Regions from separate parts of the Nonomuraea sp. NPDC059007 genome, predicted to be linked through region 1. Evidence: riboswitches for the same ligand, from Rfam matches in the RefSeq annotation. Region 1 holds a riboswitch; the other holds the start of a gene.
The links. Region 1 has a riboswitch for cobalamin ahead of ACFWY5_RS41115 (ABC transporter substrate-binding protein). Riboswitches for the same ligand answer to the same signal wherever they lie in the genome.

Region 1 (7,361 bases):
CCCCCAGACCTGCCTGAAGTCCCACACCCCCGCGGTGGACTCGCCGTTCGAGTGGCGTGAGGACGACGACGAGTAAGACCTGATTTCCCCGGTCCCGGCACACCCAGGAAGGTCTTGCTCATGATCCGCGAAGTGCGCCGGGACCGGCCACTACACCCCGTCGTCGCCGGCATGGTCTCGTACACCGCTGTTCAAGGGACGGAGGTGACCGGCGGCGCGGCCCTCGGTGACGACGACGCGGCTCGTCTGGCCGCGATCGGTGAGGCGGTCGAACGCCACTGCGCCAACCAGGTGCCCGACGACCTGATCAGGGCCGCCCACCGCGACCTCGCCGAACCCGCGCTCGACCCCCGGGACTTCGCCCTCTACTCACCCGCCCAGTACGCGGCCAAGGGCTTTCCGTTCGTCCCGATGACCAGGGAGCTGGAGATCGCCTGGGTGCCCGCCGAGGACCTGACCTCGGGGGAGCGGGTCCTGGTGCCCGCCTCGCTGGCCTACGTCAACTACTTCACCGGCCCACGCCGCGGCGAGCCGTACACGAACTATCCGGTCCTGGCCGGAACCGCAGCCGGCCCGACGCGGGAGCGGGCGAGGCGGGCGGCCCTGCGTGAAGTGCTGGAACGTGACGCGGTCACGCTCTGGTGGGCCGGCCGCCACGAAGCCGCCCCGCTGCCGGCGCCCGGGACAGGCCCGCTGGCCGCAGCGATGGAAGAAGCGGCGGAATCCGGGCTGAGGGTCACGCTGCTGGAGATTCCATCGGAGTTCGGGGCGATCGTCGCGGGGGTCTTCGCCGAGGATCGCGAGCGCGGAGTCGTGGGCTTCGGCAGCGCCTGCCGGGACACCATCGAGGAGGCCGCCGCCAAGGCGTTCACCGAAGCCATCGGCACCTACGAGACCGGACGCGCGCTGCTGCGCGTGGACCCCGGGCCGCCGTACCTGCCGCGCCGCGCCGACCGCCGCTACCTCGACGACCTGCGGCGCGGCTGGCGTTCGGTCAACGACGTGCGCCTGCACGTCCAGCTCTACCTGGACGAACGCCTGCAGGGCGAGACGCTCGACCGGCTGCGCCACCCGGCAGGATCGCCCGCCACGGGTGAGGCGAGCTTCCGGGCCTACGCCGTGGACCTCACCGTCCCGGGCACGGACCTGCATGTCGCCCGGGTCATCGTGCCCGGGCTGTTGTGCAACGCCCCGGCCGCGTTCCCCTTTCTCGGCGGGACCCGGATCCCGCCGTCATCAGATCTGACCCCGGTTCCCCTGCCCTTCGCGTGAACCCAGGAGGAGACAAGACATGCGGCTCGGACTTGCGATGGGCTACGGCGGCGAGCCGATGGAGGAGGTGCTGCCGACGATCCGGCACGCCGAGAGCATCGGCGTCGACTCCGTGTGGAGCGTGGAGGAGTACGGACCTGACGCCGTCAGCGTGCTCGGCTACCTCGCCGCCGTGACCGAGCGCATCGAGCTGGGCACCGCGATCATGCAGATCCCGGCCCGCACTCCGGCCGCCACGGCCATGACCGCCATGACGCTGGACGTGCTGTCGCATGGCCGGTTCCAGCTCGGCCTCGGGCTGTCGGTGCCGTGGATCGTGGAGGGCTGGCACGGCCTGCCGTACGACCGGCCGCTGCGCCGCACCCGCGAGTACGTCGAGATCGTGCGCAAGGCGATCGCGCGCGAGGATCGGGTGGAGTACGCCGGGGAGCTGTACCGCCTGCCGTACACCGGGGCGGGCTCGACGGGGCGGGCGCGGCCGGTTCGCTCGGAGATGACCCCGCTCCGCCCGCGCATCCCGCTGTATCTGGCGGCCATCGGGCCCGGCAACCTGGCGCTCACCGGTGAGCTCGCCGACGGGTGGCTGTCGGGGATGTACGCGCCCGAGCACGAGGCCGCCATCCTGGCTCCGCTGGACGCGGGCATCGCCAAGGCCGGTCGCACGGCCGGAGAGGTGAAGATCTGCCCCATTCTGTACGTCGCGCACGCGGCAACCGTCGAGGCGGGCAGGGAGCGGTTACGTCCGCTCTACGCCCATCTGATCGGTGCGGCTTCACCGGGCGTGCGCAACACCTACGCCGACGTCGTCGTCCAGATGGGGTACGAGGGCGCGGCCCACGACATCCGCAAGCACTTCGCCGCCGGCGACCGTGACGCCGCCACGGCCGCGGTGCCCGACCGGCTGCTCGACGAGGTGGCCTTGATCGGCCCGATCGAGGCCATGACCGAGCGGCTTGCCGTGTGGCGGGAGTCGCGGGTGGACACGGTCATCCTGCTCGATCGCGACCCGGCCCTCCTGGAAGCGGCACGGGCCGTGCTGTGAGACGCATGTGGGCACTGACGGTGCCGTTGCTGGTGGCGGGGCTGACGCAGATCGTCGTCAACGTCGTCGACACCGTCATGCTGGCCCGCCACTCCACGACCGCGCTGGCCGCCTTCGCGCTGGCCGCGCCCGTCTACCTGATCGCCCTGGTCGTGGTACGCGGCTGGGCCACCGCCGTGCAGATCAAGGTGGCACAGGCGCACGGCGCCGGCACGCCCGCGGCCGTGGTCCGGGTCGTCCGCGTCGGGCTGGGTACCTCGCTTCTGGCCGGTGCCGCGATCGGCGCCCTTCTGTACGCGGTCGCCGGACCGGTGCTGAGCCTGCTGGGCGCCTCCGCCGAGCTGGCCGGGCCGGGCGTGGAGTACCTGCGGGTGCTGGCGTTCGCGGTGCCCTTCGCCGCCGCCTCCTTCACGCTGCAGAGCGCCTGTTCCGGGGTCGGGGTGACCCGGGCGGCGATGTGGCACGCACTGCTGGTCAACCTGGTGAACCTGCCGCTCGGGCTGTGGCTGATCTTCTCCGCCGGGCTCGGCGTCACCGGCGCGGCCCTGGCCACGCTGGCGGCCACCGTCGCGGGCACCGCGTTCCTGCTGGCGTACGGCCGCGCCCGGCTGCCCCGCGTGGCCGCCGGCGGCCGGCCCGTGGCACGGGACCTGTGGCGCATCGGCTGGCCGGAGATGAGCGCGATGGGCGTCGGCTACCTCAACGAGGCGCTCCTCGCCGGCTTCGCCGCCCGGATGGGCACCCCGGAGCTGGCCGCGTACCGGATCGTGGACAATCTGCTGCTCATCGTCTTCACCGTGATGGCCTCGGCTTCGGCATCCATCGTCATCCTGGCCGGGCAGGAGATCGGCGCGGGCCAGACGGACCGGGCGGTGCACTGGCGGCGCACCGGGACCCGGCTGCTGCTGATCGTCTTCGCCGTGCCGGCCGGGTTGCTCCTGCTCGGCGGTACCACCGTCCTGTCGTGGTTCAGCGACAACCCCGAGGTCGTCGCGCTGGCCTGGCAGGTGGTGCCGCTGGCCATGCTGAGCCTGGCGCCCATGGTGCCCGCGATGGCCTCCGGCAGCTTCCTGCGCGCCCAGGGCGACACCCGCTCGGTGATGCTGGCGAACGTCGCCTGCGACTACCTGCTGCTCATCCCGCTCTCCTGGCTGCTCGGCCTGACCCTCGGCCTCGGGCTGCCCGGGATCTACCTGGCGTGGAACGCCTTCGCGATCCTCCTGGCCGTGCTTGTGGGGTTGCGTGCCCGGCGCGGCTTGGTGATGTCAACAACCAACGAACGGGGAGAATGATGTCATTAGCACATCGGACCGCTGTGGTCGTCGCGGCCACGGCCCTCATGGCCGCGTTCGCGAGCCCGGTCGCTCAGGCCGAGACACCTGACACGCTCGTCCTCAAGCTCACGCCCACACCCGTCGCGCACCTGCGGCAGGAGCTGGGATCGTTGAGCACGACGGCGCTGGAGATTCTCGGTGGTGATCGAGGCGAGTTCCGCGGCGGCTATCTGGCCCCCGAGGGCAGCGTGGCAGCCGCACTGACCACGTTCGAAGACACGTGGAACCTCAGCGAGCGCAAGCCGCTGTACATCGACGCGCTCCGCGTGCCCGCTCAGGCCGCCGCCCAGGTCAAGAACGTCCTGAAGGGCTACGTGACCGCGGAGACGGCCGTCCCGTCCACCACACCCGTCACCGTGATCGACGACAGGGTGAGCGCGGTCCGCCCCCAGCCCGTCTCCGCGGCGGTCGCCGCCGAACTCGACGTGCCCGACCGGGGCATGACCCTCGCGCTGAACCAGCAGGGCCACCGCGGCATCCGCCACTCCTTCTTCGGCCTGAGCAACAGCAACGGCGCCTACGGCTCCGGCTACAGTTTCTACGCCTACGAGCACGACACCAAGGTGTTGTCCGTCAACGGCGGCTGCAACGACAACGACTTCTGGATCCTGCGCAACGGTGGGCTGGGGTGGTCCAGCAACCTGCCCGGCGCCTACTTCGACACCAACGCCAGCGACCCCTGCAACACCCAGGACATGACCGTCGGCTCCTGGAACGCCCACCAGCTCAACGGCGGGACGACCTACACCGTCGACACCTGGGGCGGCCACGGCGGCGCCGTACTGTCGCACATGAACCTCACCGCACAGGCGTTGCGTATCAAGAGAGAGAGCCCCAACTGCAGCGGCGACACCCCCAAGCCCTGGTGTGTCGGCGTCGACTTTCCCACTCCGATCGGCCGGAGCGTCCGGCTGATCTCGCTGAACCCGGTCATGATCCCCGCCTGCTACTCCTGGCGTGCCGGTGGGGGCGGCGAGCGCTGCTGAGTCACACCCTGTCGTACTCATGAAAGGAATCCGTGAAAAGGATCACCGTGTGCCGGGACTGCTGCTGCGGCAGCGTCCGGAAGGTGCCCGCCCTCGACCATGACGAGCAGATCCGCCGGCTGGCGGAGGTCTCCGACGTCCGCGTCACCGACTGCCTCGACGTGTGCGACCAGGCCAACGTCGTCATCGTGCAGCCGACGCCGGAGGGGCGGGCCGCCGGCGGTCGTCCGGTGTGGCTTGCGCTGGTCAACGACGAGGGCGCCACCACGGACGTCGCCGACTGGATCAGCGCCGGCGGCCCAGGACTGGTCCCGCTGCCGCCCATCCTCGAACTGCACCGCTTCACACCGCCTCGACGTCTTCGCCCACGGGCATCGGACCGGACCGAGCTCATTGCGTTTCTTGGAGAGTCCTAGTCGTGCACGAGGAATCGTGGGCTGGTCAAGGCCGGTTCCCCTCGACACGGCTTCGCCCGGATAAGTCCTGAAGACGTGTGCGACGATATCGGCGTAGGCGACGGCGGAACGAGGAAGCCGGTGTGAATCCGGCGCGGTCCCGCCACTGTGATCGGCGAGCGTGCCCCGACAATGCCACTGCCTCTCGTGGGTGGGAAGGCCGGGGTAGGCGCTGACCCGAGAGCCAGGAGACTCACGCGGTCGCCTCCTCGAGAAATTGGGGCGGATCTCCCCAAGAGAGGATGGACCGTGAGCACGACCGTCTCCCTCCTGGAGCGCCGCCCCCTCGCACGCCGTGATCGCTGTCGAGGAATGGCGGTCGCGGCCTTCCCCTCCAGGAGAATCCGTTGGGTTTCTTTCGCCCTGTCGGCGGAGCACTGCTCGCCCTCGCGCTCGTCACCGGCTGCGCGGGTACGGCCCAGCCCGTCAGGCCATCGGCCGCCGCCGACGGCCGCTGCGTCACCGCCTATGACCCGGCCAAGGACTACTTCCCGGCCAAGCAGACGCTGAAGCACGCCGGCAACTTCACCCTCACCTACGCCAGGCACTACCAGACGATCACCGTCAAGCAGCCCACACCCGGTGCCAAGCCGGAGACGTACGTGCTGCTGCGCTGCGGCACGCCCGACCCGAAGGTGGCCGGGGCCACCGTGGTCGAGACCCCCATCGAGTCGCTGTATTCGGCCTCCACCACACACCTGCCCTTCGTCACGGAACTCGGCGTGCTCGACCGGCTCAAAGGCGTGGCCTCCGCCGGGTTCATCACCTCGGCACAGGTGCTGGCGAAGGTGAAGGAGGGCGCCATCACCGAGTACGCCAAGGGTCAGGAGGTCGACACCGAGAAGGTCATCGCCGCCAAGCCGGGCGTGCTGATGACCGGCGGCACCGAGGACAAGGCCTACGGCCCATTGCGCCAGGCAGGTGTCAAGATCGTCGCCAACGCCGAGTGGCTGGAGAGCTCCCCGCTGGGCCGCGCCGAATGGATCAAGCTGATGGCCGCGCTGACCGGCACCGAGCAGCAGGCGACCCAGGTGTTCGACAAGATCGAGAGCGACTACCGGGCGCTGACGGGCAAGGTCAAGGCGGTCACGCCGGTGACGGTGCTGCCCGGCCAGATGTACGAGGGTCAGTGGTCGATCGCCAACGGCGGCAGCTACGTCGCCCAGCTGATCAAGGACGCGGGTGGCAGCTACGCCTGGGCCGACACCCCCGGCCCCGGCAGCAGCACGCTGGACCTGGAGGCGGTGCTGGCCAAGGCCAAGGACGCCAAGGTCTGGCTCGCGACCGCCGCTGAGTGGAAGGGCCTATCGGACGTGGAGAAGGCCGACCCGCGCTACGCCAAGTTCGCCGCCTTCACCTCGGGCGAGATCTGGTCGTCGAACAAGGCGCTCGGACCCGGCGGCGGCAACGACTTCTACGAACGCGGCGTCGCCCGCCCCGACCTGATCCTCGCTGACCTGGTCGCCATCCTCCACCCCGACCTCGCCCCCGGCCACGAGTTCGCCTTCTACCAGAAGATGACCAAGTGACGGCTCTCGCGGTCGTCCCAGTGGCCTACCGCCGCCGGGCGCTTGCTCTGCTCGCGATGACGGCGGCGGTCCCGTCCGCGTTCGCGCTGGCGGTCACGCTGGGCTCCACACCCGTCCCGCTGGGCGAGGCGCTGGCCGCACTGATCCGCTCTCCCGCCGCCCACCCCGCCGTTCAGGAGATCATGTGGACGGTACGGCTGCCGCGCGCCATCACGGCGGCGCTGGCCGGAGCGGCCCTGGCGGCGGCGGGCGTGCAGATGCAGACGCTGTTCCGCAACCCACTGGCCGAGCCGTACATCCTCGGCGTCAGCTCGGGCGCCAGCCTGGGTGTCGCCCTGGTCACGACCGGGATGGGCGGTGCGGCCGGGGCGTTCACCGCAGGGCTGGCCGGGCTGGGCAAGGCGAGCGTCGTGGTCGCCGCCTCCGCCGGTGCCGCGGCCGTGCTCGCGCTGGTGCTCGCGCTGTCCCGGCGAGTGCACTCGGTGGTGACCCTGCTCGTCATCGGCGTCATGGTGGGGTCCGCTTCGGTGTCGGTCATCACCTTGCTCCTGGTCTACACCGATCCGCAGCGGGCGCAGCAGTTCATCAGCTGGGGCCTGGGCAGCTTCGCCGGGACGACCTGGGCGGATCTGGCGCTGTTCGCACCCGTGGGCCTGGCGGGCCTGGGCGCGGCGCTGGCCGGGGTCAAGCCGCTCAACGCGCTGCTGCTCGGTGAGAGCTACGCCCGCACGATGGGCGTGCAC
Region 2 (7,361 bases), on a different contig from region 1:
TGAGGTGGGCGGCGTGGTCGGCGCCGGCGAAGTAGCGCAGCGTGTAGTGCTCGTGCGAGAGTCCCTCGGCCAGCAGCCGCGGGGTCTCGCGCGGCGGGGTGAGCAGGTCGTGGGCGCCCCAGATGCCGAGCACGGGCTGGGTGACCCGGGCGAGCACGGCCTGCGCGTCGTGCCAGGGCATCGGGAACTGCCCGGCGCCGGCCAGCAGCCGGTAGACGGCGGGTACGCCGCGGTCGGGCACCGGGCCGCTGACGCCCGCGTTGCGCAGCCCGGCGGCGACCGCCCAGGTCTGCTGGCGCAGCGGCTGCATGGCGTTGCCGCCGACGATCACCACGAACGCGACGTCCTTGGAGCGGGTGGCGGCCAGCGGGGCGACCCAGCCGCCCTCGCTCAGCCCCCAGATGCCGACGTTGTCCCGGTCGACCCCCGCGAACGCGCGCAGGGTCGCGTGCGCGCCGAGCGCGTCCTCTGCCAGCTGGCCGTAGTCGCGGACGGTCATCGAGTAGCCCTCGGAGCGTTTGTCGTAGACCAGCACGGCCAGGCCCTGGCGGGCGAAGGCCTCGGCCTCGGTCATCAGCTTCGTGCGCGGGGTCCCGCCGCCGGATCCGTGCACGAGCACCAGGCCGGGCAGCGGCCCGCGCGCGCCGGAGGGGACCAGCACGCTGCCGTGCATCGGGAGGCCGCCGCTGCCGCGGAAGGCGACCTCGGTGACGGTCAGCCCGTCGGCGGCGAGCGCGGGAACGGCCGGGACGAACGCGCAGACGAGCGCGAACACCATGATCACTAACCTCTTCATGCTGCCGACGCTACTCTGCAGAGAGGTCTCGGCAAAGACATGTCTGCAGAAATCATCCGGCAGGACTAAGCTCTCTCCTCATGAGGGATGAGGATGGGGCGCCGCTGTATCTCGACGATCACGAGCGTCTGAAGGCCCTGGCCCATCCGATGCGCCGGCGCATGCTGACGCACCTCAACGTGCACGGCCCCGCCACCTCCACCACGCTGGGCGAGCTGCTCGGCGCCAAGACCGGCACGACCAGCTACCACCTGCGCCAGCTGGAGAAGTACGGCTTCATCGAGGAGATCCCCGAGCGCTCGGCCGGCCGCGAGCGCTGGTGGCGCAAGGCCGACATGCCACGCGACATCCGCACGCCGAACTTCCGCGACGTGGCGCCGGAGAGCCGCGCGGTGCTGGAGGAGTTCTACCGCATCGGCATGGCCGAGGACCGTGCGCTGCTGGACCGCTTCGGGGCCGCCTACCGGCGCGACCCCGACTGGGCCAAGGCCTCGCGGGGGTTCGGCCGGATGACCAAGCAGGATCTCGACGCCTTCTTCGAGGAGTACATCGCGCTGCTGGCCAAGTACGGCCACCGGGCCGACGACGCGCCCCCGGACGCCCGCCCGCTCTACATCAGGATGTTCGCGCTGCCGGCCGATGATACGTGAAGAGTGCCCCCCGATGTGTAACACCGTGTGATCTGCCAATAACCTCATGTAATGGGAGGTCTCGCGGGGTTCGGGGAGGGGCATCATGCGGCGTCGGCAGTTCTTCGCACTCGGGCTCGGCCTGGCCGCCTGTGCCTCCGGATGCGCCACCGCGGGTGGCGGCGCGCACGGCCTCGGCCCCGTCGGCGTCGTCCCCGGCGGTGAGCGATGGGCCCCGGTCGCGCAGGCTCTCTACCGCACCCTGCGCAGGACCGGCTACCCCGCCACCGGCACGGGCGGCACGACCACGGTCACCGTCACCGGCCTGCCCGCGCTGGCCGCCGCCGAGCTGAACGACCAGCGCCCCATGCACGTCACCACCACGCCGCTGGCCAGGCTCACCGGCAACGTCGAGGTGCTGGTGGTGCCGGCCAACTCGCGGCTCAAGGACTTCGACGCCTTCGCCGCCCACCTGCTGGCCCAGCCGGAGCGCACCTACCTGGCCGGCGGGCCCCTGGGCGAGCCCGATCACCTGCTGTTCGGCCTGGTCGCGCAGGGGCTCGGCGTGGACGTCAGGAAGATCGACTACACCGGCTACCCGGGCGCCCAGGAGGTGGCGGCGGCCATGCAGGGCGGCAAGGTCGCGGCGGCCACCGGGCGGCTGCGCGACTGGCGGGCCCGGCTCGACTCCGGCCGGATCAGGCCGCTGGCCGTCTCCTCGGCCGCCCGGGTCCCCGGCGTCGATGCCCCGACGCTCCTGGAGTGCGGGGTGCGGGTCGACTTCGCCGACTGGTGCGCGGTGGTCGGGCCCGCCGCGATGGACGGCGAACGGCGGGGCGCCGCGGTGCGCATGATGGAGGACGCGACCCGGTCGGCGCCGTGGCACGAGGCCTGCCGTAACGGGGGCTGGGAGGCCATCCCGCTCAGCGGCGACGACTTCGCCACGTGGCTGGCCACCGAGTCCGCCCGTACCCGCAGAGTACTCCGTGAACTCGGCATGCTCGACACGCCGAGCACAACATACCGGGGATAGTTGCGGGATCGGCCACTAGATGTAGGATCCTGCACTGTCGCTGGTTCGCCTCCCCGGAGGCGGAGCAAAAGGGAACCTGGTGCGATTCCAGGGCTGCCCCGCAGCGGTAAGCGGGAACGACCGCCGTCATGAGCACTGGACCCAGGTCCGGGAAGCGACGGCCAGTAGGACTCACGCGTTGAGACGCCCGCGAGCCCGAAGACCTGCCAGCGGTTGTCTTGTCCATTGGGCCTCGAGGGAGGGCCCGGGGGCTGCGCGGCCGGGGGATCTCCGTGCTTGCCGCGTGCGCTCTCGCGTGCCTTCGCAGGGGGAAAGCTCGCTCGCGAGGAGTGTTGCACGTGACGCAGATCGTTGAGATGGATCGGCGGCTGGCCATCGAGGAGGCGGCGGCGCGCGTGATCGCCGACCCGGCCAACTCCCGGGTCGCCGCGCGGCTGCTGGCCGAAGAGATCGCCGACGAGGCGGCCGGCCACGGTGTCCGCTCGTTCTCGGACTCCATCGCCGCCACGCACGCGGCCGGGCTGATCCAGGACGCGCTCGCCGACTTCGTCCGGCGAAATCGTGAACAGCTGGACGCGCTCATCGACGCCGACGCCGACGAGCGGTTCGAGTACTTCGGCCTGCGCACGGTCTACGACCGCTACCTGCTGCGCCACCCCGAGAGCCGCAAGGTGCTGGAGCGCCCGCAGCACTTCATGCTCCGCGTCGCCTGCGGCCTGTCCCAGACGGTCGGCGAGGCCGCCGAGCTGTACGCGTTGATGTCCACGTTGTCCTATCTGCCCTCTTCTCCCACGTTGTTCAACTCCGGCGCCCGCCGGCCGCAGCTGTCGTCGTGCTTCCTGCTGGACTCGCCCCGGGACGAGCTGGAGTCCATCTACGACCGGTACGGGCAGGTCGCCCGCCTGTCCAAGTACGCCGGTGGCATCGGCATCTCCTGGACCCGGGTCCGCTCGCGCGGATCGCTCATCAAGGGCACGAACGGGCACTCCAACGGCATCGTGCCGTGGCTGCGCACGCTGGACTCCTCCGTCGCCGCCGTCAACCAGGGCGGCCGGCGCAAGGGCGCGGCCTGCGTCTACCTGGAGACCTGGCACGCCGACATCGAGGAGTTCCTGGAGCTGCGGGAGAACACCGGTGAGGACGCCCGCCGTACCCACAACCTGAACCTCGCCAACTGGGTGCCGGACGAGTTCATGCGCCGCGTGGAGTCCGACGGCATGTGGTCGCTGTTCGACCCCAAGACGGTCCCGCACCTCACCGACCTGTACGGCGACGCCTTCGACACCGCCTACCGCGCCGCCGAGGAGCAGGGCCTGTACACGCGGCAGATGCCGGCCCGCACCCTGTACGGCCGGATGATGCGCACGCTCGCCCAGACCGGCAACGGCTGGATGACCTTCAAGGACGCCGCCAACCGCGTCTCCAACCAGACGGCCAGGCCGGAGAACGTCATCCACCTGTCCAACCTGTGCACCGAGATCCTGGAGGTGACCAGCGACGGCGAGACCGCGGTCTGCAACCTCGGCTCGGTCAACCTGGCCGCCCACGTCACCGGCACCGGCCTGGACTGGGAACGGCTGGCCGGCACCGTCCGCACCGCGGTGCGCTTCCTCGACCGCACCATCGACCTGGGCTTCTACCCGACGCCCGAGGCCGAGAAGGCGAACAAGCGGTGGCGGCCGATCGGGCTCGGCGTCATGGGCCTGGCCGACGTGTTCTTCGCGCTGCGGCTGCCGTTCGACTCGCCCGAGGCGCTGGCGCTGTCCACCAGGATCGCCGAGGAGATCGCCCTCGCCGCCTACGCCACCTCCTCCGACCTGGCCGTCGAGCGGGGCAGGCACCCGTCCTACGACGACACCCGCGCCGCCCAGGGCGTGCTGCACCCCGACCACTACGGCGTCGGCGCCTCCGAGCGCTGGGACGCGCTGCGCGCCAGGATCGCCGAGACCGGGCTGCGCAACTCGCTCATGATCGCCATCGCGCCGACGGCGACGATCGCCTCCATCGCCGGGTGCTACGAGTGCATCGAGCCGCAGGTGTCCAACGTGTTCAAGCGCGAGACGCTGTCGGGTGAGTTCCTGCAGGTCAACCGGTATCTGGTGCGTGACCTTCAGGAGCGCGGGCTGTGGACGCAGGACATGCGCGACGCCATCAAGCGCGCCGACGGCTCCGTCCAGGACATCCCCGGCATCCCGGATGAGCTGAAGGTGCTCTACCGCACCGCGTGGGAGCTGCCGCAGAAGGCGCTGATCGACCTGGCCGCGGCGCGCACGCCGTACATCGACCAGTCGCAGTCGCTGAACCTGTTCATGGCCACGCCCACCATCGGCAAGCTCTCCTCGATGTACGCCTATGCCTGGAAGAAGGGCATCAAGACCACCTATTACCTGCGCTCACGACCGGCCACCCGGATCGCGCAGACCACCGTTCAGACGACCCCCGTCCAGGAAGCGGTCGCCTGCTCCCTGGAGAACCCCGAGTACTGCGAGGCGTGCCAGTGACTGAGCGAAGCGAAGGAACCATGAAACACAGCATGCTGCTAGACCCCGGAATGGACCTGACGCTCCGTCCGATGCGCTACCCCGACTTCTACGAGCGCTACCGGGCGGCCATCCGCAACACGTGGACGGTCGAGGAGGTGGACCTGCACTCCGACCTGGCCGACCTGGCCAAGATGTCGCCGCAGGAACGCCACCTGATCAACCGCCTGGTCGCCTTCTTCGCCACCGGCGACTCCATCGTGGCCAACAACCTGGTCCTCAACCTGTACCAGCACGTCAACGCCCCCGAGGCGCGCCTCTACCTGTCGAGGCAACTCTTCGAGGAGGCGGTGCACGTGCAGTTCTACCTGACGCTGCTCGACACCTACCTGCCCGACCCGGACGAGCGGGTCAAGGCGTTCGCCGCGGTGGACAACATCCCCTCCATCCGCGACAAGGCCGAGTTCTGCTTCCGGTGGATCGACTCGCTGTCCAGCCTGCAGCGGCTGGAGACGCGGGAGGACCGGCGGACCTTCCTGCTCAACCTGATCTGCTTCGCCGCCTGCATCGAGGGCCTGTTCTTCTACGGCGCGTTCGCCTACGTGTACTGGTTCCGCTCCCGCGGCCTGTTCGGCGGCCTGGCCACCGGCACCAACTGGGTCTTCCGCGACGAGTCGATGCACATGGAGTTCGCCTTCAGCGTCGTGGACACCGTACGCGCCGAGGAGCCGGACCTGTTCGACGACGAGCTGGGCGAGCAGGTCACCCAGATGATCGAGGAGGCGGTCGCGGCCGAACTGGCCTTCGCCCGCGACCTGTGCGGCGACGGTATCGGCGGCATGAACGTCGATCACATGCGTGAGTACCTGGAGTACGTGGCCGACCAGCGGCTGTCCAGGCTCGGCCTGAAGAAGAAGTACGGCGCCGCCAACCCGTTCGCGTTCATGGAGCTCCAGGACGTGCAGGAGCTCGCCAACTTCTTCGAGCGCAGGGTGTCGGCCTACCAGGTCGCGGTCGAGGGCAACGTGTCCTTTGACGAGTCCTTCTGAGATGTCCGGCACCATAGGGGGAGTGTGATTTTTCGCGACAGGTGAGGAGTGACTGTGTCGACCTGGGCGATCCTGGCCCTCTCGGTGGCAGGGGCGATCATCGTCGTGGAGGTGGCCCGCAGGCTGCTGTCCAGGGCGGGCGCCAAGTGGGGCCTGGCCAGGCATCTTGTCGAGCACTGCACCTGGGCGGGCTTCGCCACGGCCGTGGTCATCGCGGCCAACGTGGTCTTCGTGCCCGCCATGTTCGGCGGGACGCCGCAGGAGCAGACCCTCGGCGAGGGCGTCGACCGGGTGCTCGGGCTGATCACGATCGCCTGCGTCACCTGGCTGATCGTCGGCGCCGCCTACGCCGTCACGGATGTCATCCTCGACCGTCTCGTGCTCGTCGAAGGCGACCGCAACCGCCGCGCCCGGCGGATCATGACGCAGATCGCGCTGGTCCGCCGGGTCGCCACCGCGGTCATCATCGTCGTCGCGCTCGGCGCGATGCTCTTCTCCTTCCCGCAGGTACGCGCGCTCGGCGCCGGTCTGCTCGCCTCGGCGGGCATCGCCGGCGCCATCGTCGGCATCGCCGCCCAGTCCACGATCGGCAACATGCTGGCCGGGCTGCAACTGGCCTTCAGCGACGCGCTGCGCCTGGACGACGTGGTCGTGGTCAACAACGAGTGGGGCCGCATCGAGGAGCTCACGCTCACCTACGTCGTCCTGCGGCTGTGGGACGAGCGGCGGCTGGTGCTGCCGGTCTCGTACTTCACCACGAACCCCTTCGAGAACTGGACCCGGCACGGCAGCCGCGTCCTGGCGGTGGTTCACCTGCGGGTGGACTGGGCGGTGCCGGTCGACGCCCTGCGCGAGGAGCTGTACCGCTTCATCCAGGAGAACCCGCTCTGGGACCAGAAGGACTGGACTCTCCAGGTGACCGACGTGCTGCCCAACGGCCTGGTGGAGCTGCGGGCGCTGATGAGCGCCGCCGACTCGGCCTCGGCGTGGGACCTCAAGTGTGACGTGCGCGAGCACCTGGTCGGGTACGTCCGCGAGAACCATCCCGAGTCGCTGCCGCGTTTCCGCGTGGACCTGCCGACCGGCCCCCAGCCCACATCCTGGTCAGCAGAAGCCTGAGCCGTCCCGGTCCCGGACCTGCTCCTGCTTCTGGACTTGCTCCTGGTCAGCCGCGGCCTGGTTGAGGCGTCCCCGTGCGGTCATCGGCGGGTGCGGGCAAGGCCCCAGACGGTGGCCGCGACGAGCGCCACCGCCCCGGCCCCGACCAGCGCCAGATCCGGTACGCCCGCCGCCCACGCGCCGACCCGGTCCTCGAAGCCCTCCGGCACCGGCCCGGCCAGAGCGGCGGTGCCGTCGGTCACCAGGAACACCACG

Region 2: another riboswitch for cobalamin. It lies ahead of ACFWY5_RS18460 (ribonucleoside-diphosphate reductase subunit alpha); the one in region 1 lies ahead of ACFWY5_RS41115 (ABC transporter substrate-binding protein).

Annotation. Positions count from the first base shown of each region.
Region 1 is NZ_JBHYJD010000036.1:44,702-52,062, forward strand. Features, by position in the region: gene ACFWY5_RS41090 (YcaO-like family protein) at 121-1,272, shown strand; gene ACFWY5_RS41095 (LLM class F420-dependent oxidoreductase) at 1,292-2,314, shown strand; gene ACFWY5_RS41100 (MATE family efflux transporter) at 2,320-3,606, shown strand; gene ACFWY5_RS41105 (hypothetical protein) at 3,606-4,634, shown strand; gene ACFWY5_RS41110 ((2Fe-2S) ferredoxin domain-containing protein) at 4,667-5,050, shown strand; cobalamin riboswitch at 5,109-5,305, shown strand; gene ACFWY5_RS41115 (ABC transporter substrate-binding protein) at 5,437-6,618, shown strand; gene ACFWY5_RS41120 (FecCD family ABC transporter permease) at 6,615-7,361, shown strand, end outside.
Region 2 is NZ_JBHYJD010000010.1:51,439-58,799, reverse strand. Features, by position in the region: gene ACFWY5_RS18475 (alpha/beta hydrolase family protein) at 1-796, opposite strand, end outside; gene ACFWY5_RS18470 (ArsR/SmtB family transcription factor) at 877-1,446, shown strand; gene ACFWY5_RS18465 (Bug family tripartite tricarboxylate transporter substrate binding protein) at 1,532-2,458, shown strand; cobalamin riboswitch at 2,483-2,684, shown strand; gene ACFWY5_RS18460 (ribonucleoside-diphosphate reductase subunit alpha) at 2,797-4,959, shown strand; gene ACFWY5_RS18455 (ribonucleotide-diphosphate reductase subunit beta) at 4,980-5,987, shown strand; gene ACFWY5_RS18450 (mechanosensitive ion channel family protein) at 6,042-7,106, shown strand; gene ACFWY5_RS18445 (cytochrome c biogenesis CcdA family protein) at 7,187-7,361, opposite strand, start outside.